4 regions of the Pseudoduganella sp. R-43 genome follow, and region 1 is predicted to be linked to each of the others. Evidence: riboswitches for the same ligand, from Rfam matches in the RefSeq annotation. Region 1 holds a riboswitch; each other region holds the start of a gene.
The links. Region 1 has a riboswitch for cobalamin ahead of ACN9M3_RS30700 (TonB-dependent receptor domain-containing protein). Riboswitches for the same ligand answer to the same signal wherever they lie in the genome.
Positions count from the first base shown of each region.

Region 2: another riboswitch for cobalamin. It lies ahead of ACN9M3_RS10225 (TonB-dependent receptor); the one in region 1 lies ahead of ACN9M3_RS30700 (TonB-dependent receptor domain-containing protein).
Region 3: another riboswitch for cobalamin. It lies ahead of ACN9M3_RS01600 (TonB-dependent receptor); the one in region 1 lies ahead of ACN9M3_RS30700 (TonB-dependent receptor domain-containing protein).
Region 4: another riboswitch for cobalamin. It lies ahead of ACN9M3_RS01525 (energy-coupling factor ABC transporter permease); the one in region 1 lies ahead of ACN9M3_RS30700 (TonB-dependent receptor domain-containing protein).

Region 1 is NZ_CP183988.1:6,709,918-6,717,534, forward strand. It holds gene ACN9M3_RS30675 (sensor histidine kinase) at 31-1,275, opposite strand; gene ACN9M3_RS30680 (response regulator transcription factor) at 1,262-1,951, opposite strand; gene cobT (nicotinate-nucleotide--dimethylbenzimidazole phosphoribosyltransferase) at 1,972-3,006, shown strand; gene ACN9M3_RS30690 (adenosylcobinamide-GDP ribazoletransferase) at 3,013-3,780, shown strand; gene ACN9M3_RS30695 (histidine phosphatase family protein) at 3,771-4,310, shown strand; cobalamin riboswitch at 4,305-4,525, shown strand; gene ACN9M3_RS30700 (TonB-dependent receptor domain-containing protein) at 4,595-6,433, shown strand; gene ACN9M3_RS30705 (FecCD family ABC transporter permease) at 6,453-7,475, shown strand; gene ACN9M3_RS30710 (ABC transporter ATP-binding protein) at 7,477-7,617, shown strand, end outside.
Region 2 is NZ_CP183988.1:2,236,039-2,243,655, reverse strand. It holds gene ACN9M3_RS10250 (TonB-dependent receptor) at 1-942, opposite strand, end outside; gene ACN9M3_RS10245 (hypothetical protein) at 1,136-1,450, opposite strand; gene ACN9M3_RS10240 (transcriptional regulator, SarA/Rot family) at 1,748-2,245, shown strand; gene ACN9M3_RS10235 (hypothetical protein) at 2,275-2,586, opposite strand; gene ACN9M3_RS10230 (thiol:disulfide interchange protein DsbA/DsbL) at 2,590-3,246, opposite strand; gene ACN9M3_RS10225 (TonB-dependent receptor) at 3,363-5,306, opposite strand; cobalamin riboswitch at 5,379-5,574, opposite strand; gene ACN9M3_RS10220 (M1 family metallopeptidase) at 5,659-7,617, shown strand, end outside.
Region 3 is NZ_CP183988.1:341,364-348,980, reverse strand. It holds gene ACN9M3_RS01615 (mobile mystery protein A) at 1-132, opposite strand, end outside; gene ACN9M3_RS01610 (O-methyltransferase) at 489-1,154, opposite strand; gene ACN9M3_RS01605 (TetR family transcriptional regulator) at 1,190-1,912, shown strand; gene ACN9M3_RS01600 (TonB-dependent receptor) at 1,861-3,906, opposite strand; cobalamin riboswitch at 3,981-4,207, opposite strand; gene bluB (5,6-dimethylbenzimidazole synthase) at 4,210-4,863, opposite strand; gene ACN9M3_RS01590 ((2Fe-2S) ferredoxin domain-containing protein) at 4,872-5,204, opposite strand; gene cobJ (precorrin-3B C(17)-methyltransferase) at 5,201-6,202, opposite strand; gene ACN9M3_RS01580 (cobalamin biosynthesis protein) at 6,199-6,603, opposite strand; gene ACN9M3_RS01575 (cobalamin biosynthesis central domain-containing protein) at 6,600-7,364, opposite strand; gene cobI (precorrin-2 C(20)-methyltransferase) at 7,361-7,617, opposite strand, start outside.
Region 4 is NZ_CP183988.1:330,059-337,675, forward strand. It holds gene ACN9M3_RS01510 (DUF1800 domain-containing protein) at 1-1,118, opposite strand, end outside; gene ACN9M3_RS01515 (enoyl-CoA hydratase-related protein) at 1,203-1,985, opposite strand; gene ACN9M3_RS01520 (LysR family transcriptional regulator) at 2,074-2,943, shown strand; cobalamin riboswitch at 2,946-3,150, shown strand; gene ACN9M3_RS01525 (energy-coupling factor ABC transporter permease) at 3,276-3,956, shown strand; gene ACN9M3_RS01530 (energy-coupling factor ABC transporter substrate-binding protein) at 3,953-4,306, shown strand; gene cbiQ (cobalt ECF transporter T component CbiQ) at 4,296-5,030, shown strand; gene ACN9M3_RS01540 (energy-coupling factor ABC transporter ATP-binding protein) at 5,027-5,890, shown strand; gene cobM (precorrin-4 C(11)-methyltransferase) at 5,887-6,669, shown strand; gene ACN9M3_RS01550 (sirohydrochlorin chelatase) at 6,666-7,568, shown strand; gene ACN9M3_RS01555 (precorrin-8X methylmutase) at 7,565-7,617, shown strand, end outside.

The DNA of each region.
Region 1 (7,617 bases):
GCAGTAGGTAAAGGCTACGTCAAGGCGGCGTTAAGATTGCGTTAAATCAGCTGGGAAGCCGATGGAGAAACGGGTACCGCCGCCCTCGCGTTGCTGGACATGCAACTCGGCGCCAAGATACACACAGATGCGCTGCACCAGCCCCAGGCCGAGGCCGGTGCCGGACGAGGCGCCATCGCCTTCCGGGCCCGATTCGCCGCGCAGGCGCGCCAGCGCTGCCGCAGGCAGGCCTGGCCCGGTGTCTTCCACCACGATCGAACGCTGCTCCAGGCGCAGCACGACTTCGCCCCGCTCCGTGTAGGCGCATGCGTTGCGCAGCAGGTTTCCGATCGCGGCCTGCAGCAGCTCGCGCGAGCCGTGGACGGTGAAGTCGGCTCCATCCAGATAGCGCAAGGTGACCGGCTTGCCGGCCACCAGGGGCTGGCAACGCGTGGCTTCGTATTCCGCCAGCTCGGCAACCGACTGCGGCGGCGCTTCCAGGCCTTGCGGCGAACGGGCCAGGCGAAGCAGCACGCTGGCCACGTCGCTGGCTTCGCGCGCGGCGCGGTAGATCCGTTCGGCCGGCGCTTGCAAGCCAGGCTCGCCCTCGGTACGCGCGATCAGCACTTCCGCCGCGCCGCTGATCACGGTCAGGGGCGTGCGCAATTCGTGGCTTACGTCCCCGGTGAAGAAGCGTTCACGGTCAAGGAATTGCTTGAGCTCTCCGGTGCGGCCGGCAAAGGCGCGCGCCAGCACGCCCAGTTCGTCGTTGCGCTCAAGGCAGGGCAATTCTTCCTGGCGCTGTTCGACCGCCTGCGAGAGCAGCGTCATCGGCGTGACAATACGGTTGGCGAGGAAGCGCGCCAGCACCAGCGAACAGATGACAAAAGTGAGGAAGCCTGCAGCGAACATCGAATAGACCACGATCTCGATCGTTTCATATTCGCTATCGTGATCCACCACGACGAATTCCCCATGGCCATCGTTCCCGGCCAGCACGTGCAGGTCGGTTCCATCGACTGTGATCTCGCGCACGCCATGCGGCAGCCCGCGCAGCGAGCGCGGGATGTCGGCGCCGTGGTGGAAGGTCAGGCCGGCCGGCATCTGCACCGGCATGCCGCCGGTATGGCGCGGGGCGGCCCATAACGCCACTTCTTCCAGGCGCTCGTCGACCAGTTTTTCCTCGATGCCTTCCACTGCCAGGGCGGCAATAACGGCAAACACGGCGGAGACTGCGACCGCGAAGGTCATGTAGGCGCCGACGATGCGTCGGCGCAGCGAATCAGTTTTCTTCATCTGCGTTCACCAGCTTGTAGCCGATGCCCGGGATCGTGCGCAGCATGGCAAAAGGATAAGGTTTGTCCAGCGCCTGGCGCAGCGCATGGATGTGGGTGCGCAACGCGTCGCTGTCGGGACGCTCGTCGCCCCACACCTCATGTTCCAGCGCATCCCGCGTAACGACGCGCGGTGCTTCCTTCATCAGGCTTTTGAGGATGGTATAGCCGGTGCGGGTCAGCCCCAACGGGCGTCCGGCGCGGCGCACCTCGTAATTGACAGTATCGAAAGTCAGGTCGCCGAACTGCAGCACCGGCGCCGCTGCCTGCACGCCGCGGGCGCGCCGCACCAGGGCGCGCAGCCGGATTTCCAGCTCCACCAGTGAAAAAGGCTTGACCAGGTAGTCGTCGGCGCCGCTCTCGAAGCCTGCGACCTTGTCTTCCAGCGTGTCGCGCGCGGTCAGCATCAACACCGGCGTGGCCTTTCCGAGCTCGCCGCGCAGCTTGCGGCACAGCTCCATGCCGTTCAGGCCGGGCAACATCACGTCCAGCACCACGGCGTCGTATTCATGCTCGGTTGCCAGCGCCAGCCCACCGTAACCATTGGCTGCCGTATCCAGTACGTAGCCCTTGGGCTCGAGGAAGCCGTACAGGTTGGCGACAATATCCTTATTGTCTTCAATGATAAGTATGCGCATACGGGCATTATAATTCCGCGATGACCATCCCACACATCACCCCACTCAAAGACGAAGCGCTCGCGGCCCGGCTGGATAGCGCCATCAACAACAAGACCAAGCCACTGGGCAGCCTGGGAGCGCTGGAGGCGCTGGCACACAAGGTCGGCATGATCCAGCAGACCACCAGCCCGCAACTGAGCGAGCCTGCCATCCTGGTGTTCGCGGGCGACCATGGGGTGGTGGCGGAAGGGATTTCCGCCTTCCCGCAGGATGTGACCTGGCAGATGGTGGAGAACTTCCTGGCCGGCGGCGCCGCCATCAATGTCTTCGCGCGCCAGAACGGCTGCGCGCTGAAAGTGGTGGATGCGGGCGTCAAGCATGATTTCGGGACGCGCGAAGGCCTGGTTAACCGCAAGATCGCCCCAGGCACCGCCAATTTTGCGCAACAGCCGGCCATGTCGGTGCAGCAGTGCATGGAGGCGATCGAGTGCGGCATGGACCTGGTGGCCGAGCTGCCGGGCAATGTGCTGGGCTTCGGCGAAATGGGGATCGGCAATACCACCGCCGCCGCCGCGCTGATGCATCGCCTGACCGGCATTCCGGTCGCCGATTGCGTTGGTGCCGGCACCGGCCTGGCGCCGGAAGGCGTGCTGCACAAGCAGCACGTGATCGAAGCCGCCATGGCCCTGCACGCCGATGCGCAGGGCGGGCTGCAGGCGCTGGCTGCTTTCGGCGGCCTGGAAATTGCGATGATGGTCGGCGCCATGCTGAAGGCAGCCGAACGGCGCATGGTGCTGCTGGTTGACGGCTTTATCGTCACCAGCGCCCTGCTGGTCGCGTCGCGCGTGCAGCCGGCGGTGCTGGATTACTGCGTGTTCTCGCATTGCTCCGACGAGAATGGCCACAAGCGCATGCTGGACTTCCTTGGCGGCCGCCCGCTGCTGAACCTCGGTTTGCGCCTGGGCGAAGGCACAGGCGCCGCGCTGGCCGTGCCGCTGCTGCATGCCGCCGTCAACTTCCTGAACCAGATGGCGACTTTCGAGTCGGCCCAGGTCAGCGAGAAGTCCGAGTAAGCGCCCATGCAGCAGTTGCGCCTGTTCTTCATCGCACTGCAATTCTTCACGCGCCTGCCTATTCCTCGCTGGGTCGGTTTCGAGCCGGCCTGGCTGCACCATGCCTCGCGCTACTTCCCTGCCGTGGGACTGGTGGTGGCGGCGATTGCGGGCGGAGTGTACGCGGCGGCGGCGCTGGTGCTGCCGCCGCTGCTTGCCGTGCTGCTTTCCACGGCCGCCGGCATCTATGCCACCGGAGCCTTCCACGAGGACGGTTTTGCCGATAGCTGCGATGGCCTGGGCGGCGGTCACACGCGCGAGCGCGTGCTGGAGATCATGAAGGATTCGCGCATCGGCGCGTATGGAGCCATCGGCATCGGCCTGATGCTGGCAACCAAGGTGGCGGCGCTGGCCAGCATGCCGAAGCTGGCGGTGCTTGGCGCCCTGCTGGCGGCCCATCCGCTGTCGCGCCTCATGGCCTGTTCGCTGATCTGGCGCATGGAGTATGCGCGCGCGGAGGGCAAGGCCAAGCCGCTGGCGCAGGAAATGCGCGGCGGCGAGTTCGCCATCGCGACGCTGACGGCCGCGCTGCCCGCGGCGGGCGCGCTGGTCGTGGGCTGGCTGCCGCCGGCTGCATTGGGCGCCGGCCTGGCCGGCATGCTGCTGGCGACGCTCTGCCTGGCGCGCAAGTTCCGGCAACGCCTGGGCGGCTATACCGGCGACTGCCTTGGCGCTGTCCAGCAATTGACCGAAGCCGTGTTCTACGTCGCGGCACTGGCTTGCATGTGGAACTGATCCTCGTCCGCCATCCGCAGCCCGATGTCGCGCCCGGCCTGTGCTACGGCAGCAGCGACATTCCGGCAGCAGCGGACGCCCTGGCCGCCGGCCACGCCGCCCTGGCGCCGCAACTGGCCAGCGCCCTCGCCCGCGGCTACCGCCTGTACTCCAGCCCCCTGCGGCGCTGCACGGCCCTGGCCTCCCTGCTGGGCGCCTTCACGTCCGACCCGCGCCTGGTGGAAATGGATTTCGGCGCCTGGGAGCTGCGCAGCTGGCCCGACGTCGCGCGCGCCGAGGTCGATGCCTGGGCCGCCGACCTGCTCGATTACCGCCCTGGCGGCGGAGAAACCGTGCGCGAGGTGGCGCGCCGCGTGCAGTCCTTCCTCGATGAGTTGCAGCACGACGCCATTGTCGTCTGCCACGCCGGCACCATGCGCCTGATGGCGGCCATCGCCGCCGGTGAGCCCTTGCAGCAGGCGGCCGCCAGGCCAAACCACATCAAGTATTGCGGGATCCTTCGCTTGTCCTGGCCAGCCAAGTCCGTATAATGGCGGGGTTTTGGTGCCCGCAATCGAATTCTCGAATGCAGTTAAACGGGAAACACGGCGCTGTCCCTGACAGCCAACGTGTGCTGCCCCCGCAACGGTAAGCAAGTGCCGCCTTCAATGTGCGGCAGCGACCTCCCGGCCACTGTGCGCAAGCATGGGAAGGCCAGGCCGCCAGACTTGCCAGCCCGGATACCGGCCAGACCAGGTGGGAACGCGCCCTGCGCCCGTTCCTGTTCATGCCGGCTTACGGGGACGTGGGCCGGCGGCTCGTTACGAAAGTTGTCATGTCCTTTCCCCTTACCCGGCAAGCGGCCATCGCGTCGCTGGCACTGGCCGTTGCCGCACCTGCCGTCGAAGCACAAACCCAGGCTGCCGTACTGAATTCCGTGCTGATCACCGCCACCCGCACGCCGCAAGCAGCACGCGACATCATCAGCGACACGCTCAGCATCGGCCCAGAGGAAATCGCGCGCAGCGGCGCCGGCTCCATCACCGAACTGCTGCAGCGCCAGCGCGGCATCGAAGTGAGCCGCAACGGCGGACCGGGCACCAATGCCAGCGTGTTCCTGCGCGGCTCCAACGGCAACCAGGTCATCGTCCTGATCGACGGCGTACGCATCGGCTCCGCCAGCAGCGGCGCGGCCGCCTGGAATGCCATTCCGCTGTCCGCCGTCGACCATATCGAAGTCGTGTACGGCCCGTTGAGCACCCTGTACGGCGCCGATGCCATCGGCGGCGTGGTGCAGATCTTCACGAAGAATGGCCACGGCAGCCCGGCGATCGATGCCGGCGTATTGGCAGGCACTTACGGCACCCGATCCGGCACCGCAGGCATTGCCGGCAGCGCCGGCGCCTTCAACTATGCCCTCAGCGCGGGCAAGGAACGCTCCGGCGGCTTCTCCGCCACACTGCCGGCCAGCTCCAGCTACAACAGCGATGACGACGGCTACGACCGCAAGCACGCCAACGGCCAACTGGCCTGGCAGGTCGCGCCCGGCCACGAGCTGGGCGTGCAGTTCCTGCATAGCGACCAGGAAGCGGATTACGATAGCGGCACCAAGGTGCGCGCCTGGAGCACGCAGAAGCTCGACACCGCCGCGCTTTACTCGCGCAACCGCCTGAGCGACGCCTGGCAGATGACGACGCAAGCCGCGCAATCGCGCGACAAGTCCGGCAGCTTTGCCGCCACCGCCAGCCAGATCGATACCAAGCAGACCCAGTTCAGTTGGCAGAACGATATCGCGCTGGGCACCGACAGCCTGCAGCTGCTGGCCGAACACCGCAAGGAAGAAATCGAATCCAACACCGCCGCCCTGGTGCGTGAGCGCAGCACCACTTCCTGGGCCGCCAGCTACAACATGAAGCGCGGCGACCACCTGCTGGCCGCCGCCGCCCGCAACGACGACAGCTCGCAGTATGGTTCGAAGAGTACCGGCTCGCTGGGCTACGGCTACCGCATCACGCCGGGCCTGCGCGTCAACGCCAGCTACGGCACCAGCTTCCGCGCGCCGACGTTCAATGAGCTGTACTACCCCGGCTACGGCCTGCCGGCCAATCGCCCGGAAGAAGGCCGCAACCGCGAAATAGGCGTCCACTTCGAACAGGGCGGCACAGCGCTGGGCGCCGTGGCATACCGCAACAAGCTGACCGACCTGCTGGTGAACATCGCCCCTTGTCCGCTGCCCGGCTTCCGCTTTGGCTGCGCCTACAACGTCAACCAGGCCACGCTGGAAGGCATCTCCCTGTCGGCACGCCAGCAGCTGGGCAGCAATTTCACGCTGTCCGCGAGCGCCGACCTGCAGAACCCGCAGGACGACATCAGCGGCAAGCTGCTGGTGCGCCGCGCCAAGCGCCACGGCAACCTAGCGCTGGAATATACTGCGGGCAGCCTGAGTACCGGCGCCGAGTGGCAGCTTTCCGGCTACCGTTTCGACGATACGGCCAACCGCAACCGCCTGGGCGGCTACGGCTTGCTGAACCTGTATGCGGCCTGGGAATTCGACCGTTCCTGGACTGCCACCCTGCGCTGGAACAACGTGGCCGGCAAACACTATGAACTGGCGCGCAATTACGCCACCGCCGGTTCCACCGTGTATGCCGGCCTGCGCTTCAGCTACAAATAAATGAGATAAGCTGCCCGCTATGCATCCACTTTCCGCCAACCTGCGCATGCGCGCCGTCACCGTCATCATCCTGCTGGTGCTGTTATCGCTGGCCAGCCTGGTTGCTGCCGGCATGATCGGTTCGGTCAGCATCCCGCTGGGCGACATGCCTGGCGCGCTGCGGGAGTTCATCAGCGGGCAACCGACCTCATTGCCTGGCCACCTGCTAGGCCTGCGCGCCGAACGCGCGGCGACGGCGTTTGTCACCGGCGCTTCCCTGTCGCTGGCCGGCGTGATGATGCAGGCCTTGCTGCGCAATCCGCTGGCCGACCCTTATGTGCTGGGCATTTCGTCCGGCGCATCGGTTGGCGCACTGGCGGCATTGCTGTTCATGTGCGCGGCGTGGATGGTGGATGCCGCCTCCTTCGCCGGCGCGGTCGTGGTATCGATGATGCTGTACTTCCTGGCGCGGCGCGACCTGCGCGGTGGCACCGCCGCGGAAGGCGGCACTGCCCTGCTGCTATTGACCGGGGTGATCCTGTCTTCGGGCTGCATCGCCCTGGTCACCCTGATGCTGTCGATTGCGCCGGAAAGCCGCCTGCGCACCATGGTTTTCTGGCTGATCGGCGACCTGTCCGGTTCCCCGATCCGCTGGCTGCCGTGGATTGTGCTGGCCGGCGGGATGGCGTTCGCCCTGCGCGCTGCACGTTCGCTGAACGTGATGGCGCTGCATGCGGAAGCGGCAGCCACCCTGGGCATCCGCGTGAGCGCGCTGCGCAAGGGCCTGTTCTTCTGTTCCGGCCTGCTGACCGCCAGTGCTGTAACAACGGCGGGCAGCATCGGCTTCGTCGGCCTGATCGTGCCGCACGCTTGCCGGTTCGCCTTCGGCCCCGACCATCGCCTGCTGGTGCCAAGCGCCGCGCTGGTCGGCGGCGCCTACCTGGTGCTGGCCGATACTGTGGCGCGTACCATCATCGCGCCGCAGCAACTGCCTGCGGGCGTGGTCACTGCGCTGGTGGGCACGCCGGTCTTCCTGTACCAACTGCACCGGCTGAGGAAATAAGATGATCGGCACCCATCAACTACGCCTTGCCATGGGCAAGCGCACCCTGGTCGACAGGCTGGACTGGCAGGTCGGCGACGGCGAATGCTGGAGCGTGATCGGCCGCAACGGCGCCGGCAAGAGCACCCTGCTGCGCACCCTG
Region 2 (7,617 bases), 2.3 Mb from region 1:
GGCGGCCGGACGCTTTCGCTCCCCGTGGGTGTCGCTCTGGAAAACGGCGTCACGCGCGAGGTAGTAAGGATAAGCTTTGCCGTTGAAATCCAGCGTTGAACCCTCGGCCATCGGCAAGCCGGCATGGGTGCCTGGCGTCCAGATCTTATTATCGAAGATGCGCTGCAACGGGATGTAACCTGGGGGAACTTCGCCGGCATTGGGGCTGGTGAACGGCACCATGGCGCCCGGGGTCACGCTTTCATTGCGGTAATTCGTCTTGTTGACCGACAGATTGACCAGGGCGCCGATTTCGCCGACGCCGGTTTGCCAGCGGTTGCTTAACATGCCGCTGAGCTGCGGGTTCGCCTTTTTCGCGGGATCGAGATAGGTTTCACGCACCGACAGCGAAGCTTTTGGCCCCTTGAAATCGAACGGCCGCAGCGACTTGACGTCAACCTGGCCTGCAATGCCGGTGTCCAGCTGGCTGGCGTCGCGCGTCTTGTAGACGTCGATCTGGCGCACCAGGGTCGAAGGAATGTCCTGGAGCGCGACCTGGGTGCCCGACGCGGTGAAGATGTTGCGGCCGTTCCAGGTGGTTTGCACGTCCGGCAGGCCACGGATGGACAAGGTGCCGACCTCGCCGCCGGAACGGTTGGTGACCTGGATCCCTGTCACGCGCTGCAGCGCTTCAACGACATTATTATCGGGCAGCTTGCCGATGTCTTCGGCAACGACCGATTCCAGGACCTGGTCGCTGGTGCGCTTGATCGCCAGGCTCTTGATCATCGATGCCTTGACGCCGGTGACGATCACGGTCGCGTTGTCAGTCGCCTCCTTCTTTTCGGCGACGACGTCAGGATTGGCCTGGGCGGCTTCCTGGGCCCAGACCGATGCGCTGCTCAGCAGGCCAGTGGCCAGCATGCAGGCGACGGTGGTTTTCAAATTTAACTGGTGTTGCATTTGCGGTCTCCCTGAGTTGGTTTTTGTTAAAACCGAATGTAGGGGATCAAGCGGGATGCAATCCAATTAAATCTTTTCCGACTTTAATACCAGTTTTGATATCGAGCAGCGGCGCGGCCCAGAGGAGAAAGCACGTTCGTGCCTCTTCCCGACCGCCCTGCCGGGGTGGGTTGTAGTCTTGTAGCAACAGCCTTTAGCTGCCGCGTTCGACGTCGTCGTGTTCCTGGCGTTTGGCGTCCGGCAGCGATTCGACATGGTCGACATCGATATCGCCGCCATCCGGGGCCGGCGTATCGCGGCCGACGCTGGCGCGTTCGCCGGTGCCCTGGGCATCGGAATCACTGTCGAGTTCAGTGTCGCCGGGCCCTGGCGGGCGCGCGCCTTGCAGGTCGCTGCCGGAATCGGACGAATCGCTGGGGCCAAGAGCCCCGGTGCCATGGCCCTTGCTGACTTCGCGGTCAGGCTGGGCTGGCATATTGTCCGGGTCAAGGGTACTGGTTCCTGACATGGTGTCCTCCTGTTTCCAATAATCTAACGAAAACAGGGGCCAAGCGGCGCAGTGTTGGAAGTTGCCAACACTATGTTACATGGGCAATAAAGCTGAAACATCTTCGGCCGTATCCAGCTTGTACCAAATTTCCCCTTTAAGTATAAGGTTTTCCCAATATGTAACTTTCAAAAAAGACGCAACCCGAGCGTCACCGAAGCTTTCGTTTGGGGTTTGATACAGATCAAAAAGGCATTTACCTTAGGTCAACACTAGTACAATTCAGGCTTGAACAAATTGCACAGGAGTGCCTGCAGAATGAGTAGTTTTGACGCAACCAATAAGCGCCTGAAAAATATTCATACTCGCATCCCGGAATTCCCGGAAGACCTGGTACGCCTGCTGCGCATGACCTATCACGTCCAGAAACGCATGAAGGACCTGGCGAATTCGGTGCTGCGCAAGTATGACCTGGTCGATGCCAGCTACATGGTGCTGGCGGTGCTGTATGGGTCGGAGAATGAAACTTCGACGGCGTCCAACCTGGGCGAAGCCTGCATGGAAAAGCCGGCCAACCTGACCAGGGTCTGCAACGACCTGGAAGCGCAAGGCCTGATCACCCGCGGCAACCGCCCGGGCGACCGCCGCTGCGTGATGATTACCCTCACCGATGCCGGCCGCAACCTGATCGAGCAGGTGATGCCGGAAGTGTGGTCGCGCACCACCCGCGCTTACGACGGCTACAACGGCGACGATATCCGCGTGCAGGAACAGCTCTTCAAGCGCCAGCTAGCCAACCTCGACGTCACAGCCTGATTAAAAAAATGGGGTACGTCCCCATTTTTTTATTTCTGGGGCTTGGTGTGCTTCATTGCGTAGACCAGGTGCTGCCACCAGTGCTCGCGTGACTGCACGCTCAGCATGCACTGGCGGTCGATCTCTTCCTTGAAGACGCGGTCGCGGCATTGCATATTGGCCAGCGCATTGCGCTGGTTTTCGGCATTCACCACGGCCACCACGAGCCAGAACACCAGCCCGGACAACAGGACCACCAGCGTCCAGGCAAAATGGTTGACCCAGGTGCGCTGCACCAGGCCGGCCTCGTCAGGGGCCGACTCCCGGAACGCACGCATCACGCCTTCTTCACGTTGATCCATGTCTTACTTCTTGGTCGCTGCAGCCTTGGCTACCAGGTAGTCCGCAACTGCCAGGGCGGCTGCCTGGGACTGGTCTTCCGGCTGGCCTGGACGACCGGCCATTGATGGGGAAGTCACGTAACGGCCATCGATCACCAGGGTTGGCGCACTGTCCACCTTGTACTGGGCGATGATGGTCTCCATGCGCTTCATTTTAGACTCGACGCTGAAGGATTTGTAGACGCTTTCGTACTTGGCCTTGTCGACGCCGGCGCTTACCACCACGGCGGTCACGTCGTCCTCGCGCATCAGGCGCTTGTGCTCTTTGTGGATGGCGTCAAACAGCTTCTGGCTGGCTGGTTCCAGCGTGCCCATGGTTTCCAGGGTGACGTAGGCGCGTGCCAGCACGTCTTTTTCACCGCGGGCAAAGTGGATGCGGCGGAAGTGGATCTTGTCGGCGTTCTGCTTGACCCAGGCCGACATGCGCGGTTCGAGCGCATTGCAGTGCGGGCAAGTGAACATGAAGAACTCGACCACCTCGACCTTTTTACCCTGGGCTTCGGTGCGCACCGGGGTGTCGAGAACCGTATAGTCAACGCCTTGTTTCGGCTCGGCGGCATAGGCGCCGGCAGCGGTGAACATCAGGGCGGCAGAAGCAAGCAGCAGTCGCAGCAAACGCATGGTCATCCTTACAGGTAAATGGTAAACGCCGCGAGATTACCATTTTTTGCGCGCCGTGATCAGCCCCGTGGGCCAAAAAGGCGCCAACGGGGCATTTTTAAGCCTGTTTTAAGCGCTTAAAAGTCGTAGCGTGCCGATACTTTCAGTTGACGGCCACTGTTCGGGTAGATGCCTGCGCGGCAGCTGAATGCTTGGCTGAAATGCTCCTTGTCGAACATGTTCAGCGCGGTCACAGCCAGTTCCCATTGGCCGAACTTGCGCGCGTAGCGGCCATCGACCACGGTGTACGCCGGCATGCGGGCGTCGCAGCTGTTGTCGAAATCGCTGCCGTAGCGCTGTTTGCCGACGCGCTGCACGCCGATGTCGGCGCTCTGGCCGTCGGACGGCAGCCAGGCCAGGCGCACGGTCAGGATGTTCTTCGGCACCAGCGCCAGTTCGCGGCCGGCGTTCGGACCGGAGCGGAACTCGGCATCCACCTGCTGGAAGTGGCCCTGCACCTGCCATTCCGGCGCGAAGCGGTAGCTGCCATCGAGCTCGAAGCCCTTGCGCTGGGTTGGCGCCAGGTTGGTGTTGGCGCCGAACATGCCTGCGGTCGGGTCGTAATAGATCTCGTTGTCCAGGTTGTGGCGGAAAATGCGCGCGTCAAGCTTGGCGGCGCCCTGCGCATAACCAAGGCCGATTTCAACATCGTGCGAAGTCTGGGTTTCCAGCGGCTTGTTGGCCTGCGGAGTGAAGCCGTTCTCGTCGGAGTTGGCGACGCGGTAGCTCTGGCCAATCTTGGCCCACGCTGTCAGGCCCGGCGCGGCAAGCATGCTGCCCTGCACTTCCCAGGCGTTGTTGGCTTGCTTCACGCTGTAGGTGGCGGTGGTGAATGGCACTGGATCGATCGAATCCTTGTCGAACAGTTCGCGGCGCACGCCGGCGGCCAGGCGGAATTGCTGCGGGCCGGAGAACTTCATTTCGTCGCGCAGGTAGAAAGCCTTGCTGCGCTGGCTGGCGTCGGCGGCGGAGAAGGACGCGGTGGTGACGCGGTTCCAGCGGCCGAAGTCAAAGCCGGCGACCAGTTCATTCAGCATGCCGTCGAACTGGCCAAGGTGGCGCACGCGCGGCGAGAACTGGGTCTGCTTCGTGTCGTAGGCGGAGCTGGAAACGCCCCATGGACTGAAGTAAGTGGCTTCCGCTTCCTTCTTGCGATGCGACAGCTCCGCAGCCAGGTCGAAAGCGCCTACCTTGTGCTCCCAGGCGGCGGTATAGCGGTCGCTATCGAGCTTGCCGAAATCGTTCGGGGTCAGGGTCTGGCGCGGATTGGCGTTGAATTGCGCTTCCGTCAGGCTGCCGGCGAAGCGCTGGTCCTGGCGCGCGATGTCGGCACGCAGCGAGAAGCTGCCCACGCCGGTGCTGAACTTCACGCCGCCGTTAAGGCGCGACTGCTTGAATTCATTGTTGTCGCGGTAGTTGTCGGAGCGCTGGTGGCCGGCCGACGCGTCGAAGGCAAAGCCGTCGAAGCCCTGTGCCACGCTGGCGCGCACCTCGCCGCTGTCAAACTGGCCCAGCTCAGTGAACATATTGCCGCTGCGCTCGCCGGCTTGCGGGCGCTTGGTGGTGATCTGGATCACGCCGCCGGTGGCGCCTTCGCCATACAGCACGCTGGCGCCGCCGCGCATGATGTCGATGCGCTCCACCATGTCGATCGGAATGGTGGACAGGGTTGCGCTGGACAGCTCGTTTTCGTTCAGGCGCACGCCATCCAGCACAATCACCACGTTCTGGTCGCTGTTGGTGCCGAAGCCACGCAGGTCGAGGCCGAAGTCGGGGCTGCCGGTCAGGCTCTGGCGGCCGTACACGCCGCCGATCTTGCGGATCGCCTGGTTGACGTCGGACACGCCGGCGCGGCGGATGTCGGCCGCGGTGATGGTGGTGGCGCCGATCGGCAGCAGCGACGGATCGCTGGCGAAGCGGGAACCGGAAACGACAACGGTGTTCGATTGGGCTTGGGCCGCTGCGGCAAAGCACAGGGCAACCGCTGCGGCAACGGCGCAGCGCGAAGTGATGAAGGTCATGGCAAATCAGTAGAAAGAGTATCCGCCTGCGTCCCCGCAGCCGGAATCCACAGAAGACGAACCCTGCGCGGGCGCGCTTCCACCTCCCTGGCCGGTATCCGGGCTGGCAAGACTGACCGGGCCACCTTCCTGCAGCAGCAGTGGCTAATTGGCGCGGCCTGCCGTCTCAATGACGGCGCTTGCGTACCGTTGCGGGGGCAGCACATTGCGTTTCCCGTTTAACTGCCTCCATGAACAGGAGGCGGGCACCAAGGCGCCGCCATTATACGCCGGTTAAAGTTGGCATAAAAGTTTGGCAATCGGCCGCCACCCGGGCTATATTTTGGTGTTGCAAAAAACCCAATGGAGTCTTATGCGCATCACTCACCTTTTGGCCGCGGCCGCCCTGTTGGGCGGGGTCGCGGTCCAGGCCAGCCTGTGGGCCGGTGGCGCGACGTCCGCCACCGTGCCGGAAGCCGGTAGCGGCATCGCACTGGCGCCAGCCAAGGCGGCCGCCGTCATGCAGCCCAGCGCTCCCGGCGCCTGGGGCGGCATCCGCACCGGCCAGGAGGCCACGCTGTCCGACCGCGTGGTGGACTACCAGATCGAAGCCAGCCTGGACCCGGTCAAGCACACCATCGACGGCAAGCAGCGCCTGACCTGGCGCAACCGCAGCGCCGAACCGGTGCGCAGCGTCTACCTGCACCTGTACCTGAATGCCTTCCAGAACGGCTACAGCACATTCCACACCGAGGAGCGCAAAACCGGCAGCGGCATTCGCAACAGCGCCCTGAGCAAAGATGGAGAATGGGGCTACACGGAATTGCGCAGCGTGCAGCAAGGCGGCGCCAAGGTGCCGTGGACTTTCGTGCATCCCGACGGCGGCCCGGCGGCCGACCAGACCGTGGTGCGCCTTGACCTGCCGCAGGCTGTCGCAGCGGGCGCCAGCACCACGCTCGATATCGCCTTTTTCGACCAGCTTCCGCGCGTGATGGCGCGCAGCGGCTACTTCGACAGCTTCCACCTGGTGGCGCAATGGTTCCCCAAGATCGCCGTGCTGGAACTGCCGGGCGAACGGGGCGCCACCGCGGTGCGCTGGAACGCGCATGAATACCACGCGGAATCCGAGTATTACGCGGACTTTGGCAGCTATGACGTCAAGCTCACCGTCCCCAGGGAATATACCGTGGGAGCCACCGGCGAACTGCAGGGCGCCCCGCAGGAAAAGGACGGCAAGCTGACCCACCATTTCGTGCAGGGCGACGTGCACGATTTCGCGTGGACCGCCGACAAGCGCACTGCGGCACCGCTGACCGGCACCTGGACCGGGCCCGGCAGCCCGCAAGTGAAGATCACCGTGCTTTATCCGCCGGAATTCGCATCCAACGCGGCGCCTGCCTTGCAGGCCACCAAGGATTCGCTGGACTACTTCTCGAAGACCCTCGGCCCCTATCCGTACAAAACCGTGACTGTGGTCATTCCTCCGCATAACGCCAGCGAAGCGGGCGGCATGGAGTACCCCACCTTCTTCACTGTCGACAACTTTGCCGGCCTGAAGCCGGGCACGTTCGCATCGGCGGCGCTGGATTTCGTCACCATTCACGAATTCGGCCATGGCTACTTCTACGGCATCCTCGCCAGCAACGAGTTCGAAGAGCCGATGCTGGACGAAGGCCTGAACGAGTACTGGAACCAGCGCATGCTGCGCGATACGGGCCGCAAGGCCTACCTCACGACGCCGTTCCTGCGCGCGATCGGATTTGCGCCCACCATCAAGGGCTTCGAGTTCGAACGCCAGGGCACGCCGCGTGACGAGCCATCCGACCCGCTGGGCCAGAATGCCTATACCCGCCTGCAAGGCATTGGCCCGGTGTATTCGCGCACCACACTGGTCATGCACGACCTGGAAGCGCAGCTGGGCAAGGAAACCATGGAGCGCGCCTTCAAGGAGTATTACCGCCGCTGGAAATTCCGCCACCCAAGCGTGGCTGATTTCCGTGAGACGCTGGCAGAAGTCAGCGGCCAGCGCCAGCTGGTGGAAACCGTCTTCGCGCAGCAGGTCTATGCCACCACGCGCGTGGACGACCGCATTTCCTCCTTCACCAGCGAAGAGGTGCTGCCACTGCCGGGCCGGCAAATGAAGGGCGGCAAGCTTGCCGACTTGAGCGAAGAGCAGGTCGACAAGCACGTCGAACAGCTGCGCGATGCATGGGAAAAGGCCAACCCGGAAGCCAAGCCAGGCACCGGCCCGTTCCCCTACCTGACGCGGGTCACCGTGCGCCGGCGCGGCGCCGATGTCCTGCAGACGCTGGTGGTCACGTTTGCCGATGGC
Region 3 (7,617 bases), 430 kb from region 1:
CGCTAGTTGACGGGTGGTCATTCCTACCGTTTTGCGAATTGATTGAATCCAGCCAACAGGTGGGCGCGGAGGAATGTGAACACCTCGCAAGGCCTCGCTTAACTGTCCAAGTTGTAACTTTTTGATGTCCATGCGAGTGTAAAAATATCGATCATGATCGATATTTTAGCTCAAACTTGATCGATTTAAAGCGATCAATAATAAAATAAATTATAGGTTAAACACGATCATTTATGACGCAAAAGATCGATTATGATCAATTTTTTTTCCACGAACCCGAAGCGGGTATTTAGACGACCACGTCGGTGCCCATGTCTTGGCATGCGTTTGCTACGGCATGTCGCTATCCTGTTCGGGGAATAGCTGATCAGAATCAGGGCTGCGGCGACAGCGATCAAATGAAAGCACAAGTCCCTCTGCAATACCGGTCGCCTGAGCCGCTACTTCCCCGGTGCAGCGCTCGATGGAGTGGGCGGACGCTTCGTGACTTAGTTGCGCTTCATCGAAAGTTCAACGTCGCCGGGCAACGGCAAGGACAGGTAGTCGCCGTCCGGCTCGCGCACCACCGACATGTACTCAGGGCAGTAATCTGCATTGTCGGCGATGATCAGCGCGCCGGGACGCAGGCGGTGTTCCACCAGGCGCAGGATGTCGAAGTACAGGCCTTTGGCGCCATCAAGCAGCAGTAGATCGATCTGTTCCGGCAAGCCGGCGCGCAGAGTTTCCAGTGCGTCGCCCTCGCGGATTTCAACCAGGTCAAGCAGGCCGCCTGCCTCAAGATTCTCGCGGGCGCGCTGTGCCTTGGATGGCTCGAACTCCGTGGTGATCAGCAGGCCGCCGCCGTTGTCGCGCAGTGCTGCCGCCAGATGCAGGGTCGAGATGCCGAATGAGGTGCCGAATTCGACGATCACGTTTGCCTTGGCGTTGCGCGCCAACATGTACAGCAGCAGGCCCGTCTCGCGCGACACCGGGATCGCGGCGTCTTTCAGGTCCGCGTAGATTTCGCGATAGCCGGTCTTGCTGCTCATGATGCGCACGCGCTCCTCTTCCGGCAGTGCGGCGAAGGCGGCGATAGCAGGCACCCGTGTGCTTTTGGCGTCGTCAAACAGGCGGTTCAGCAGGGGCGCGACAGGTGCGGAAGTCAGGGTAATCATTGGGTATTCCTTTCTTGTGTAAGAGCAGGAATAATATGAATAATCCTTCACATTTCATATTCGCGTTCCCAGGACCCGCCATGACCGATAGCAAAAACGCCCGTGTTTCCTCGCGAAGAAGGCCAAAACAGGCCCGCTCAAATGACCTCGTCAGCGCAATTCTGCAGGCAGCTATTCAGGTTTTGGCGAAAGAAGGCGCCCGCCGCTTCACCACAACGCGCGTGGCGGAGCGCGCGGGCGTGAGCGTGGGCTCGATCTACCAGTACTTCCCCAACAAGGCTTCGATCCTGTTTCGCCTGCAAAGCGACGAGTGGCAGCAAACGTCGGCCATGCTGTCGGATATCCTGCAGGATGCAGCGAAGCCGCCGCTGGAGCGCTTGCGTAAGCTGGTGTATGCCTTTGTGCGCTCGGAATGTGAAGAAGCGTCGGTGCGTACGGCCCTGAACGACGCGGCGCCGCTTTACCGCGACGCGCCAGAGGCCATCGAAACCAAAGCCTCCGGCGATCGGATGTTCCGGACTTTTATCGACCAGGTGCTGCCCAATGCCACCAATGCGGAGCGTACCTTGGCAAGCGACCTGGTGATGGATACTCTCAGCGCCGTCGGCCAGCAGTTTTCCCAGGAACCCCGTACCGATAAGGAGATCAAGGCTTACGCTGGCGGCCTGGCCGATATGCTGTGCGCATATCTGGCCGGGCTGGCGGATCAGAACACGGCGCGCAAAGTCAAACGCACCGTGCGCGGTTCGCCGGGGTGAAAGTGGATGTCGGACACGCCTTCTGCCGGTTCGCCCGCGAGGCGTGAGGCGTAGTAGTAGTCGACATCACTCGCCTTGCGGTCAAACAGGTTGAACACGTCGGCCGTCAGCTGCCAGCGGCGGTCGAAGCGATAGCTGGTGCGCAAGTAGGCGATAGCCGTGCTGGACGAGCGAACGCTGTTGTCCTCCATCAGCGGCCGCGGACCGAAATAGCGCAGCTGGAACGCGCCGGACCATGGGCCGATGTCGTTCAGCGTTGCGCCAAACGAAGCCACCTTCTCGACAGCGCCCGGCACACGGTCGCCGGCGGCGTCGAACTCGGTGTAGCGCGCACGCGAATAGGCCAGGTCGAAGTCCAGCAGCAGGTGCTTGGTCGCGGCGTAGTGATTGTTCCACTCGACGCCGGAACGCTTGCTGGCTCGGCTCGGCGCCGTGTCGCCGGCATCGCCGGAAAATACCAGTTCGGACCCGGAACGCAGGCGCCACAGTGCGACCGAGCTTTGCAGGCCGGTCACGAACTCGCTGCGGGCGCCGACTTCCGCACCGCGCGTTTTCACCAGCGGCGTGACAGGATCGACAGGCTCGCGTTCGCGTGGCGACAGGCGTGCCGTGGTACCGCGCGCATCGTTGCTGTGGAAGCCTTCTCCGTAGTTCACAAAGAACTCCGTCTTGCTCCAGGGCCCGAGCACAAGGGAGATCTTGGGTGATGCAATGTGATCGTTCACCTTCCCGCTGTTCTCCGCGATAGAGCTGCCGACATTGAAGCGGTAGCTGTCGTAGCGGACGCCGGCAATGGAGCGCAGCCAGTCCGTCCACTGCACTGTGTTCTGGAACCATGCGGCCATGCTCGCTTCGGTAACACGCGATTCGGCGATCGGGTGCCGCACCTGCTGCTGCGTCGTTGCGTACAGCCCGACTGGCGCAATGCGGTCGAAGCGCCCCTGCACGCCGATGTTGTTCTCCATCGAGCGTTGGCCGAGTTGACCGAACCAGGTTTGGGTCAGGTCGAAACCCGTCATCTTGCGGCGTTCCGTCTGCAGCACCTGGTCGCCGTTGACCGGATCGTCGAGGAAATAGGTGACGTCGTTGTACAGCGAGAGATCGTTGCGTACCAGATAGGCGTGCGCCTCCGTCAGCGTGTCGCCCGCGCGCTTGCGCCACTCGGCGGAAAGGCTGTAGCGCGCGGTGCGGCCGCCGTCGCTCGGATCGGCCGCACCGAATTCATCCAGCCGTCCGTCCTGTACCGCGCGCAGCGGGATCTGGCTGGTCGCGTGCCAGCCGGCCTTGTACGCCATGCCGGTAATGCTGAAACGCTCCGCGCTGTTGCCCGAACTGTATCGCAGCACACCCGTCGATTTGTGGAACGCTTCCGGCATCTGCCAAGGGCCGTCGTTGTGGCCGAAATCGAGTGCATACAGCAGGTTGCCGTTGCCAACCTCGGTGGAATTCGCCACTACGCCGCGGCGATAGTTATCCGCGCCGACGGTCAGCGATGCAAAATTTTCGTTCAGCTTATCAGACAGGCCCATATGCGCGGCGCCGGCCGATGCAAAATCGCCTTCGTCTGCGTAATAGGGGCCTTTGCGGTAGCGGATGCGGCCAACCAGTTCTGGAATCAGGAAATTCAGGTCCGTATAGCCCTGGCCGTGGCCGTGCGTGCGCATATTGACCGGCATGCCGTCGACGAAGGTGGCGAAGTCGGTACCGTGGTCCAGGTTGAAGCCGCGCAGGTAGTACTGGTTCGCCTTGCCGTCGCCGCTGTGCTGGGTGACGATCATGCCCGGCACGAATTCAAGGATCTCGCCGGGCCGCAATGCAGGCCGGTTGGCGATCAGTGCCGAAGTGATGGTTCCTTCGCTGGCAGCGTCGGAAGTGCGAATGCCATTGTCATAGTGATGGCCAACGACGTACACCCTGGCTGGTGTCTCTTGCTCTTGTGCCTGCGCGACAGCGCACAAGGCCCCCGCGACCATGGGGATCAGTTTCTTTTTCATTATGGATGTTTGAATCGGCAATCCCGCCCACCTCCCCGTGAGCGCGACCGAACAGCGCGCGCATCGTCGCCGATGCGTGCACCACCTGTCTGGCCGGTATCCGGGCTGGCAAGGCAAACCGTCTTGCCTTCCCATGCTTGCGCACAGTGGCTTGTGTAGACGGCCTTCGTTGGAGAACGATGCTTGCTTACCGTTGCGGGGGCAGCACACCCTGGCCTGCCGGCTGAACCAGCACGGCCATGTGTTTCCCGTTTAACTGCACGCTTGAACGCGCGCGAGGCACCAAACGGCGGCGATTATACGCTATGCACTGTTGTTATCCTGCCACCTGTCGGTATAAACCAGGTCGGCCAGCTTGCCGCGCATGGCCCATCCTTCGAGTTCCAGCATCGGCTTGGGATAAAAGCCGGCGACGTGCCCGAGGCAGATGATGGCGACCGGCTTGCCGCCTTCAGGAATGCCCAGCAAGGCAGCCAGCTTGAGCGGGTCGAACAGCGAGACCCAACCCATGCCAAGGCCTTCCACGCGGGCGGCCAGCCACATGTTCTGGATAGCGCAGGCTGCCGAGGCCAGGTCCATTTCGGGCAAGGTGCGGCGGCCGAAGATGTGCTTTTCGCGATGGTCCATCAGGGCTGCCACCAGCACTTCGCCGCAGTCACGGATGCCTTCGACCTTCAGCCGCATGAACTCTTCGTTGCGGTCGCCAAGAGCGGCGCCGGTGGCCCGGCGCTCTTCGTCAACCAGCCGATACATCTGCTCGCGCAGCTCGGGGCTCTCGATGCGGATGAAGCGCCAGGGCTGCATCAGGCCGACACTTGGCGCCTGGTGGGCCGCTGCTAACAGGCGCATGAGGAGGTCTTCATCGATTGCACCAGGTACGAAGTGGCGCACGTCGCGCCGTTCGGCAATTACACGATAAACGGCATCAATCGCTGCCTGGTCAAAACTGCTTTGCACTTCTACTCTCACTGTTGATGGAACACGATTTCCTCAACGGCCTGTCCATTGCACAGGTGCTGGTCGATGATGCGGTCCATGTTCTCGGGAGTGACATTGTAGTACCAGGTGCCGTCCGGCTGGACGCAGACGATCGGGCCGCCCTTGCAGGCCGCAAAGCAGCTTACCCGGCTGCGTTTCACGCGCAGCTCGCCCTCATTCAGCCCCGCGGCCTTGAACTTGTCGCCCAGGCTGTCGAACAGGGCCTGCGACTGGCCGTCGGCAGTGCAGCGCGGGCCGGTGCAAATCAGCAGGTGGCGGTGGTAGCTGCTGATCTTTGGTTTTACCGGGGTGTCGCTCATGCTTCGCTCCCTTCCGCTTCGGTGCTGGTCTCGGCTTCCCACGGCTCGTCGAGCGTGGCGCGGATATAGTCGGCGGGCAGTCGGTACTGCGCTGCCAGTTCTTCAATGCTGGCACCGGCTTCGTGTTCGGCGCGCAGCGTATCGAGCCATCCCAGCAGGCCTGTCGACAGGGAACGGCCTGCACGCTCACCTTCGCGCGTCGCGCCACCCTCTTGCATGTCGTACTTGTTGGCGTAGCCGCGCGGCGTTACCATCAGGCCGTTGCGCACGAAGGTGTTGCTGTTGCCAATCAGGACAGTGCTGAGCATGCCAATGTCGGCGTCGGCCATGCTGTCGAGGGTGGTGAAGACAATATTTTCGCGGCGGCGGTAGGCGCTCTTGACGATGGCAACTGGTGTGTCGGCACGGCGGTGGCGCAGGAACAGTCGCTGCGCTTCGACGATCTGGCGTGTGCGGCGGCCGCTTTTCGGGTTGTACAGCGCCACAACGAAGTCCGCCATCGCCACCGCATCCAGGCGGCGGGCAATGGTCGGCCAGGGCGTCAGCAGGTCGGACAGCGAAATCGCGCAGAAGTCGTGGGTCAGCGGTGCGCCGACCAGGGCCGCGCAGCTGTTCAGGGCCGATGCGCCGGGGATGATCTCCACTTGCACCGGGTCTTCCGGGGTCCAGCCGGACTGGAACAGCACTTCGTAGGTCGGACCGGCCATGCCGTATACGCCGGCGTCGCCGGACGAAATCAGGGCCACCTTCTTGCCGGCGCGCGCGGCTTCGAGTGCGCTGACGGCGCGGTCCAGTTCTTCCGTCATCGATTTGCGGATGATCTCCTTGCCTTCAATGAGGTCGGCCACCAGCTTGATGTAGGTGACGTAGCCGATCACCACGTCCGCCTCGGCGATAGCGTCGCGGGCGCGTTGCGTCATGTGGTCCACGCTGCCGGGACCAATCCCGACCAGCATGATCTTTCCCGCAGAAGCAGGTTGTTCGAATGGAGCGTTCATGGATTCTTCCTTGCGATTGAGACGGTGACATTGCGGTTGTCCACGCCTCGGAGTTTGAATTTTTCGACCACCAGGGCGGTCATTGGCGTGCCTGGGCCGGCGGCCAGCAGGGCGGCAGCCTCGCTTACCGATGGCGTGCCGGTGTAGCGGCGCACGGTTTCTGAAGGATTCGGTACCGGAACGGCCGCCAATTCTTCCGGTGCGTAGAAGTGCAGCGGCCAGCCATTTTCTTCGGCGAAAGCGAGCAAAGCTTCTTCATCGCGTTTCAGCGTGATGCTTGCGGCGGCGCTTACCTGCCCGGGTTGGGCTCCGGCCTCGCGCAGCGCTGCATGCACGGCCTCACGCACCGTTTGCAGCATGGCGCCACGGTCGCAACCAAGGCCGATCGTGAAAGTGCTCACGCTGCGCCGTCCAGAGGCGGGCGATACACCACCAGTCGTTCGTGGAGGGCATTCCAGCGTTCTTCCGACACCTCGGCATGGGTTACCCACAGCAGCGCGGTGTAGCGCTCCAGCAGTACGTCGTCGAAGTGCTTGAAGAAGTGAATGTTGTCCGGCAGCGGCGTCGGCCTGGTCCACCAATTCGGGCTGCCGGCTTCCTGTACGAAGGCGATCGGTTCGCCGTTCACGACGTGCGCAGAAACGCGCGTGATGTTGATCTTGGGCGCTTCCACTCGCCAGCCAAGGTGGCGGCCAAGGATATCGACCGGAATGGTGCGGCCCACGTCCGACGCGGTGGTCAGCACAGGCACTGCGCCCAGCAAGTCGGCTACGCGTTCGCTCCATTCGTTGGCACCACCGACGTGGCCGGACAGGACCGGAATCACGAACTGGCCGGCGTCGTCCACCACAATCACGCCGGGGTCTTCGTCCTTGCTGCGCAGGTGGGGGGCGATCAGGCGCACCACGGCGCCAAGCGACACGAAGAACACGATCTGGTCGTAGCCTTCAATCAAGGGGCCGATTTCATCGCGCAGCGCGCCGTCGTAGGCGCGTACCGCATTCGGCAGGCCGGAAAATTGCGCCGCAAACTTGGCGGAAGTGCAGATGTCGGCGCCGGGCAGGTCGGCGGCCAGGCGTGCAGCCTGTGCCGCGCCATGCTTCGTGATGGCTACCAGGCATAAGCGCGGCGCCGCTGTGTCGACAATTGATAAGCTGCTCATGCAGTCTCCAGGGTTAATGGTTGAGGGCCGGGCTTCTTGAGGCAGCCCTTGATGCGTTCACCGCGAATGCGCTGTCCGTGCTTGACGATCAGCAGCGACAGGTAGCTGACTTTGGTGCCCCGCAGCGCCAGGATCTCGACGCCGCTGAAGCGACGCTCGTCCGGAGCGCCGACACGTTCGATAAAGTGCGCGCCCGCCAGCAAATCCTTGCGCTCAAGCCAGTCGATCAGTTCATCGAGCAGGGGCTTCACCT
Region 4 (7,617 bases), 420 kb from region 1:
GCCGCGGAACGTGCTTCCTGGTCCAGCAGGATGGCCTTGATGACCGCTTTCAGGTCGCCCTTGACGCCGCTGCCGTTGTTGTTGAAGACAGCAGCGACACGCGCCACGTACTCTTTCGCTGGATTGCTGGTGACCAGGCGCTGGATCAGCTGCTTCGATACGAAAGGCGCCACGTTCGGATGCGCGAAAATCGTGTCGAGCGCCTTGTTCAGGGCCGTTGCCGCATCGACGCCGCTGGCGATCGTGGTGCCGAGGAAGATTTTTTCGCCAGGCTCGTATTTGGTTCCAACCTGGGTCATCGGGCGCTTGCGGTAATCCGGCGTGTCGCTGGTACCGCCGGCGAGGTCGGAGTCCCAGCCGGTGAATACACGGGCCAGGCCGGAAATGTCGGCTTGGGTATAGGTTTCCTGCTCGGTCGCCGTGCCGTCCGGGTTCAGCTTCAGCAGGCCGATGGTGAAGAGCTGCAGGATCTCGCGGGCGTAGTTCTCGTCCGGCATGGAGCCGGTTTTCGGATTGGCCTTGGCGTTGCCGCGATAGGTCAGGTATTCGCCCATCGAGGTCGACAGCGTGACCTGCTGCAGCAAGGTGCGGTAGTTGCCGAAGGCATTGGCCTCCAAAATGTCCATGTAGGCGGCGCCGGTGAAGGCACGCCAGGCACCGGTGAAGCCATCCAGAGAGGCGACGACGATTTCGGACAAGGCCAGCGTCACGCGCTGGCGCAGGGTATCGGGGGACGTGATCAGCTTGACCCACAGTGCCGCATCGATGCCGGCCTGGGTGTTCTTGTTTTCGATGGCGTTGAAGCCCTTCGCCATCAGCCAATCCCAACGCGATTGCGAAGTGGGCATCGACATCTGCTCGTCCAGCCACTTGCTATAGCCGAGCGCCTGGACCCGAGTCATCTGATCATGCGTTGCGCCCATGGAGGCCTGGGCGAGGAAACGTGCGGCCTGGGCGCCTGCAATCGATTCGACCTGGGGTGGCACCGGCGAGGTCGTACCTCCGTCGCTGCCCTTGCTTTCGCTCCCCCCGCCTCCGCACGCTGTCAGCAAGGTTGCCGCGGCCAGGGTCGCAGAGAGCTTTAGCGAGCTCTCATTATTCTCGATTGTGTCGTCCATTGTTGCCCCTCGGAAATTTCCTTAAGGGGGCAGTATAGCTAGAAATGGATGAGCAAAACCTATCGTGCGCAGGTTTTGTGGGTTTTATTCAACCCTTTGCCGAATGTAGTCGGGAGCGACTTTTTTAATGAAAGCCTCTGTGCCGATGCGGAAGTTTTCCGTTGCCGCGACGAGCCCGAAATAGTCGGCGCCCAAGCCTGCGGATTCTTCCAGCGTCATGTTCAAGCCACGGTGCAGGGCCTCCCATGTCAGGCGCACTGCGTCCGGGGACTGGTCGAGGATCTCGTACAGGATGGCGCGCGCTGCATCCATCACCGCGTCGGGACTGGCCACCTGCTGCACAAGGCCGATTCGCAGGGCTTCTTCAGCATCGATGATGCGGCCGCGCAGCAGCATTTCCGCTGCGCGGCCTTTCCCCACCAGGCGCGCAAGGCGGGTAGTGCCGCCAAAGCCAGCAACAGCGCCGATGCGCACTTCAGGATGACCGAGTTTTGCATGGCTGGCTGCGATGCGGATCATGCATGCTTCGGCAAGTTCCAGCCCGCCGCCCAAGGCGTGTCCGTTCAGGGCCGCCACCACGACCTTGCCAAGATTCTCGATGCGGTGCGTGATGTGGACCGCAAGCCTTGCGAATTCGCGTACTTCCAGCGGGGTAGCCTGGCTCAGGTACTTGATGTCGGCGCCGGCGGAGAAGGCTTTGGAGCCGGTGCCGGTAAGTATCACGGCGCCGGCTGCGGAACTGGCGGCCGCCATGTCCAGCATTTCTTCCAGTCGCTGCAAGGTCGGCAGGTCGAGCGCATTCAGCGCATCGGGGCGATTCAATGCAATGACGGCGATGCCGGCGGATTCTCCATACAGGACAGTCATGGCTTGGCTCCGGGAGTTGAGATTAAGGTTAGTATAGGTTTCCAGAATTGGACGTAGTTTTGTGAGTTCAGAAAACAGTTTTCCGAAAATGAAAAACCTTGCCTTCGACTGGAATGAGCTGAAGTTCTTTCTCGCGGTTGCACGAAGCGGCGGCCTTAGCGGCGCTGCTGCGGTACTGGGCACCAGCGCATCCACGGTCTCGCGCCACGTTGACGCGCTGGAGCGCCGCACTGGCCGAAAGCTGTTCTTGCGCCAGCAAAGCGGCTATGCGCTGACCGATGACGGCAGTGAACTGCTGGCGCACGCCGGGCAGGTGGAGCAGGCCATGGCTGCCGCTGCTGCGCCGGGCGATGCGCAGCGCGCAGTGTCCGGCGTGGTGCGGCTGGCGACTACTGAAATGCTGGCGCAATTCCTGGTCGCGCCCAGGCTGGCGGCATTGCGAACGCTGCATCCGGCGCTAAGGGTGGAGCTCGATATCGCCATGGCTGCGGTCAACCTGTCGCGGCGCGAAGCCGACCTGGCGCTGCGCATGGCCGCTCCGGACGATGGAGCAGGCGACTACATCGCAAGGCGTATCGGCAAGGTCGATTTCGCCCTTTACCGCGCAGCCGCTGTTTCGCATGACAGCGGTGACTACATAAGCTGGGACGGCGCCTGGGATGGCCTGCCGATGGCAGCCGCACTGCGCACTGCATTCGACGGCAAACCGCCAGTCCTGGCGTGCAACAGCCTGCCCACGCAGATCGCCGCCGCCCGCTCCGGCGTGGGCGCCGCCATGCTGCCATGTTTCATCGGTGATGCAGAGCCGGCGCTCCAGCGAATGGGGCGACTGGCCACGCCAGTATCGCGCGACCTGTGGCTGGTCTATCACCGCGACCTGAAAGCGAGCCTGCGCGTACAGGCAATGGCAGCCTTCCTGACCGAGATCACAGGCGTTTGCCACGCAAGAGACCTTTAATGTACTATTCGGCAATTGGGTGCGCGCGTCCTGTCCTGGATGCGCGTTAAACGGGAAACCGGTGACGCTGCCATGTGCGGCCACTCCGGTGCAGCCCCCGCTGCTGTAAGCCTGACGAATCCGGAAATACGCCACTGCGCAACGCGCGGGAAGGCCCGGACGAGGATGAAGGCGAGCCAGAATACCGGCCCGATACTGCCAGCACTGTTCTCCGGGGTGAAGGGAAGCCGCTGTCGACCGGCTTCCTGCGTCTTGCCCGCCTGCCCCCTGTCGACCGTCTCCCGATTCTCCCATGAAGGTGCTCCCATAGACCATTCGACGGGAGGTTTCGAATGCACATCATGGAAGGTTTCCTGCCGCCCGCGCATGCGCTTGGCTGGGCAGCCGTATCCGCTCCTTTCCTGGCCTGGGGCCTGCGCAGCATGGCGCGCGGCTTGCAGGCGCACCCCGAGCGGCGCATGCTGCTTGGCGTTGCTTCGGCCTTCGCTTTCCTCCTGTCTGCGCTGAAGCTGCCGTCCGTGACGGGAAGCTGTTCGCATCCGACCGGCGTCGGGCTTGGCGCGCTGCTGTTCGGTCCTGCGGCGATGGTGCCGGTCGGCTTTGTCGTGCTGCTGTTCCAGGCCTTGCTGCTGGCCCACGGCGGCTTGACCACGCTGGGCGCGAACGTGTTCTCCATGGCGATCGTCGGGCCCTTCGTTTCCTATGGCGTATTCCGCTCCACGGCGGCCCTCGGGCTATCGCGCGCGGTCGCGGTGTTCGCGGCCGCCTGTATCGGCGACCTGGCAACTTACCTGACCACTTCTGCACAGCTGGCCTGGGCCTTTCCTGATCCGATCGGTGGTATCAGCGCTTCGTTCGCCAAGTTCGCCGGTATCTTCGCGTTGACACAACTGCCGATCGCTATCAGCGAAGGCTTGCTGACCGTACTGGTGGTGAATGCGATGGCGCGCTTCAATGCGCACGAGCTGCGCCTGCTGCCGGTGATGGCGCATGTGAAGGAGAAGTCGGCATGAAGGCGCGTACTGGCTTGATCTGGGCGGCCATCATCCTGTTGACCGTTTTGCCGCTGTGGTTTGCAGACATGCCGCCGGCGGAGCCGGGCGGCGCGGCGCCAGCAGCATTCAGCGGAGCGGATTCGCGCGCGCAACAGGCGATTGGCATCATCGCACCACACTACAAACCCTGGTTTGCACCGCTGTTCGAACCGCCGAGCGGAGAGATCGCGTCGCTGCTGTTCGCGCTGCAAGCTGCGATCGGCGCGGGCGTGATCGGTTTCTGGCTCGGCACATCGATGGCGCGCGAGCGCGAACAACGTTGCGCACAGGGGGATTCGGTGCCGGAGCAGGATTCCCATGCGGATTGACGCCGCAGCCTACGCCTCGCGCTGGCAGGCCGTCGCTCCAGGCGCGAAGGGCCTGTTCGCGCTGGCCGGCATCGCTGCCGCCTGGCTCGCCCGCAGCCTTGACACGCTGGCCGTGCTCGCGCTGCTCTCCATGTTCGCCACGCTGGCCGGGGCGCGCGTGCCAATCCGGACCTACTTTGCCGTAGCGGTAGCGCCGGTCGGCTTCCTTTTGCTGTCCTGCCTGACAATGCTGGTCACGCCTGACGGCGGGGGCGGCTGGCGGTGGGCGCCTGGGCTCTCGCCGGCAGTCGGGTACATTGCCCTGCGCTCGATCGCCGCGCTGGCCGCCGTACTCGGGCTGGTGCTGACCACGCCGATGCCGGACCTGTTGATGTTGCTGCGCCGCCTGCGCGTACCCGAACTGCTGCTGGACCTGATGGCGCTGTGCTACCGCATGCTGTTCGTGCTGCGCCAGGCATGGGACGAAGGCAGTACCGCGCAAGCTGCGCGCCTGGGACATGGCGGCTGGCGCCAACACTGGCGGTCGATAGGGTTGCTGACGGGCCAGATGGCACTACAGGTATGGCAGCGCGCGTCGGCACTGCAAATGGCGGCCGATGCGCGCGCCTTCGAGGGCAGCCTGCGCCACTTGCCGACCTCCTTCCCGCATGCGCGACGCCAGCTTGCCCTATCCTTGCTGGCGAGCGTGCTGCTGCTGGCATTTTCCCTGCGTGACAGGCTATGACGCCTTTGATCGAACTCGAAGCAGTGGAGCACGCGTTTGCCGACGGCAGCCCAGGCCTGCGCGGCTGCACGTTGTCGCTTGGGCGCGGACGCCGTCACGCGCTGCTCGGCGCGAACGGCGCCGGCAAGACCACGCTCCTGCTGCACCTGAACGCTTTGCTGCGCCCCACCGTGGGCCGCTTGCGCTGGCACGGCAACGAGTACGACTACAGCCGCAGTGGGCTGGCCTCGTTGCGCAGCCGGGTCGGCCTTGTGTTCCAGAATCCTGACCGCCAGCTAATCTCGGCACTGGTCGAGGAGGATGTGGCGTTTGGGCCGCTGAACCTCGGCCTCGACGACGCCACGGTACGCACTCGCGCCGCGGATGCGCTCGATGCCGTAGGCCTGGCCGGCTTTGCGCGCCGTCCCGTGCACCACCTGAGCTTCGGCCAGAAGAAGCGCGTCTGCATTGCCGGCGTGCTGGCCATGCAGCCCGAAGTCCTGCTGCTGGACGAACCGATGGCGGGCCTGGACTCGCCGATGCAGATGGAACTCGAGACATTGCTGGACCGCCTCGCCGCGCGCGGCGTGACGATCGTCCTATCCACCCACGACGTCGACTTTGCCTATCGCTGGGCCGACGACATCCACATGATGGCTGCTGGCCTCTGCATTGCATCGGTTCCCACCCAGGAGCTGGCCTCGCGCCAGGAGGCGCTGCGCGCTGCCGGCCAACGCTTGCCCCAGGCATTGGCATTACATGCCGAGCTGGCCAAACGCGGCTTGCTTCCCGCCGGCGCCGCACCGCGAAGCGTGGAGGCCGTGCTGACCGCGCTGCGCGCCCAGCCTGTCGACGAACACCAAGGAGAAATACTGATATGACAGCTGGCAAAGTCTGGTTTGTCGGCGCCGGTCCCGGCGACCCCGAACTGATCACCGTCAAGGGACAAAAGCTGCTGGCACAAGCTGGCGCCGTGCTGTTTGCCGGCTCGCTGGTGGACCGCGCCGCAACGCTCTACGCGCCGCCTGGCTGCGTTATCCGCGATTCGAAAGACATGACGCTGGAAGAGATGACGGCCTGGCTGATCGAGCAAACTCGGGCCCACAGCACCGTAGTAAGGCTGCAGACCGGCGATCCCGGCCTGTACGGCGCCCTGATTGAAATGGCGCGCCCGCTTGCCGCCGAAGGCATTGAATGGGCAGTGGTCCCGGGCGTTTCGTCCGCCATGGCTTCGATGGCAGCCGCCGGAGAATCCATGACCTTGCCCGAGGTGACGCAAAGCGTGATTTTCACCCGCGTCGAAGGCCGCACCCCAATGCCGGATGGCGAAGACCTGGCCAGCCTGGCCTCACACCGCACCACGCTGTGCATCTTCCTGTCGATCACCCTGATGTACAAGGTCGAGGCGGCCCTGCGTGCGGCGGGCTGGCCGGAGGACTCGCCCATGCTGGTCGTGCACAAAGCCAGTTGGCCCGGCGAGGAGAAGATCCTGCGCGGGACGCTGGCCGACATCAAGCAGCGCTGCCGGGAAGCCGGCGTAGCCAGCCAGGCCATGATCGTGGCCAGCCCCACGCTGTGCGCCTTGCACTGGGAAACCCTGGTGCGCTCCAAATTGTACGACCCAACCTTTACCCACCGTTTCAGAAAGGCCAGCGCATGAACCAATCCATCATGATGCCAGCGATTGCAGCAGCGAGCGATACCATCCTCGTCGTCGGCCATGGCTCCCGCGAAGAGTCGGGCAACCAGGAAATCCGTGAATTCGTGGACATGTGGCGCGCACGCCGGCCGGGCTGGCGCATCGAATTGTGCTTTATCGAGTTCGCTCCCCCCGAGCTGAATGCCAGCTTGCTGGAGGTTGCTGCCAGTTCGCGCCGCGTGCTGGTAGTGCCGCTGATCTTGAATGCAGCCGGCCATGTCAAGATGGAGATCCCAGAGGCCATCGAGGGTGCGCGCATCGCCCGTCCGCAAACGGAATTCCTGCTGGCGCCGCACCTGACCGCCTGCGACCCGGTACTGGCCATCCTCAAGCGCCGTCTGCGCAGGGCCATGGGCACGCTCGACATGCCCGATCCGACCACCACCGGCGTCGTGCTGCTGGGCCGCGGCTCTTCCGACCGCGGCGCCAACGGCGAGATGGCCAAGATGGCGCGCTGGCTGCTGGAAGAGGGCGATCACGAACTGGTGGACCTGGCTTTCACCGGCATCACCTGGCCGCGCCTGGAAAAGGTCGTGCAGCGCCAGTTCACGCTGGGCGTGCGCCAGGTCGTGGTGCTGCCATACTACCTTTACACCGGCACGCTGATGCAGCGCATCCACCGCCAGGTTGAACACCTGCGCGGCCAGTATCCGCAAGTGCGCTTCGCCTGCACCGAGCATTTCGGCTTCGAGGCCGAGATTTTCGAGCTGATGGACCAGCGCGTGGAAGACTTGCGCGCTGGCGTGCCGGATAGCCGCCTGCCTTGCGACGGCTGTACCTACCGCGAGATCGCACATGACCATGGCCACGGCCACTCCCATGCGCACACACACGATCACGCAGAGGCGCAGCCAGCATGAGCACCATCAACACCGTCACCGAACAACTGACCCGCGCTGGCCAGGTGAT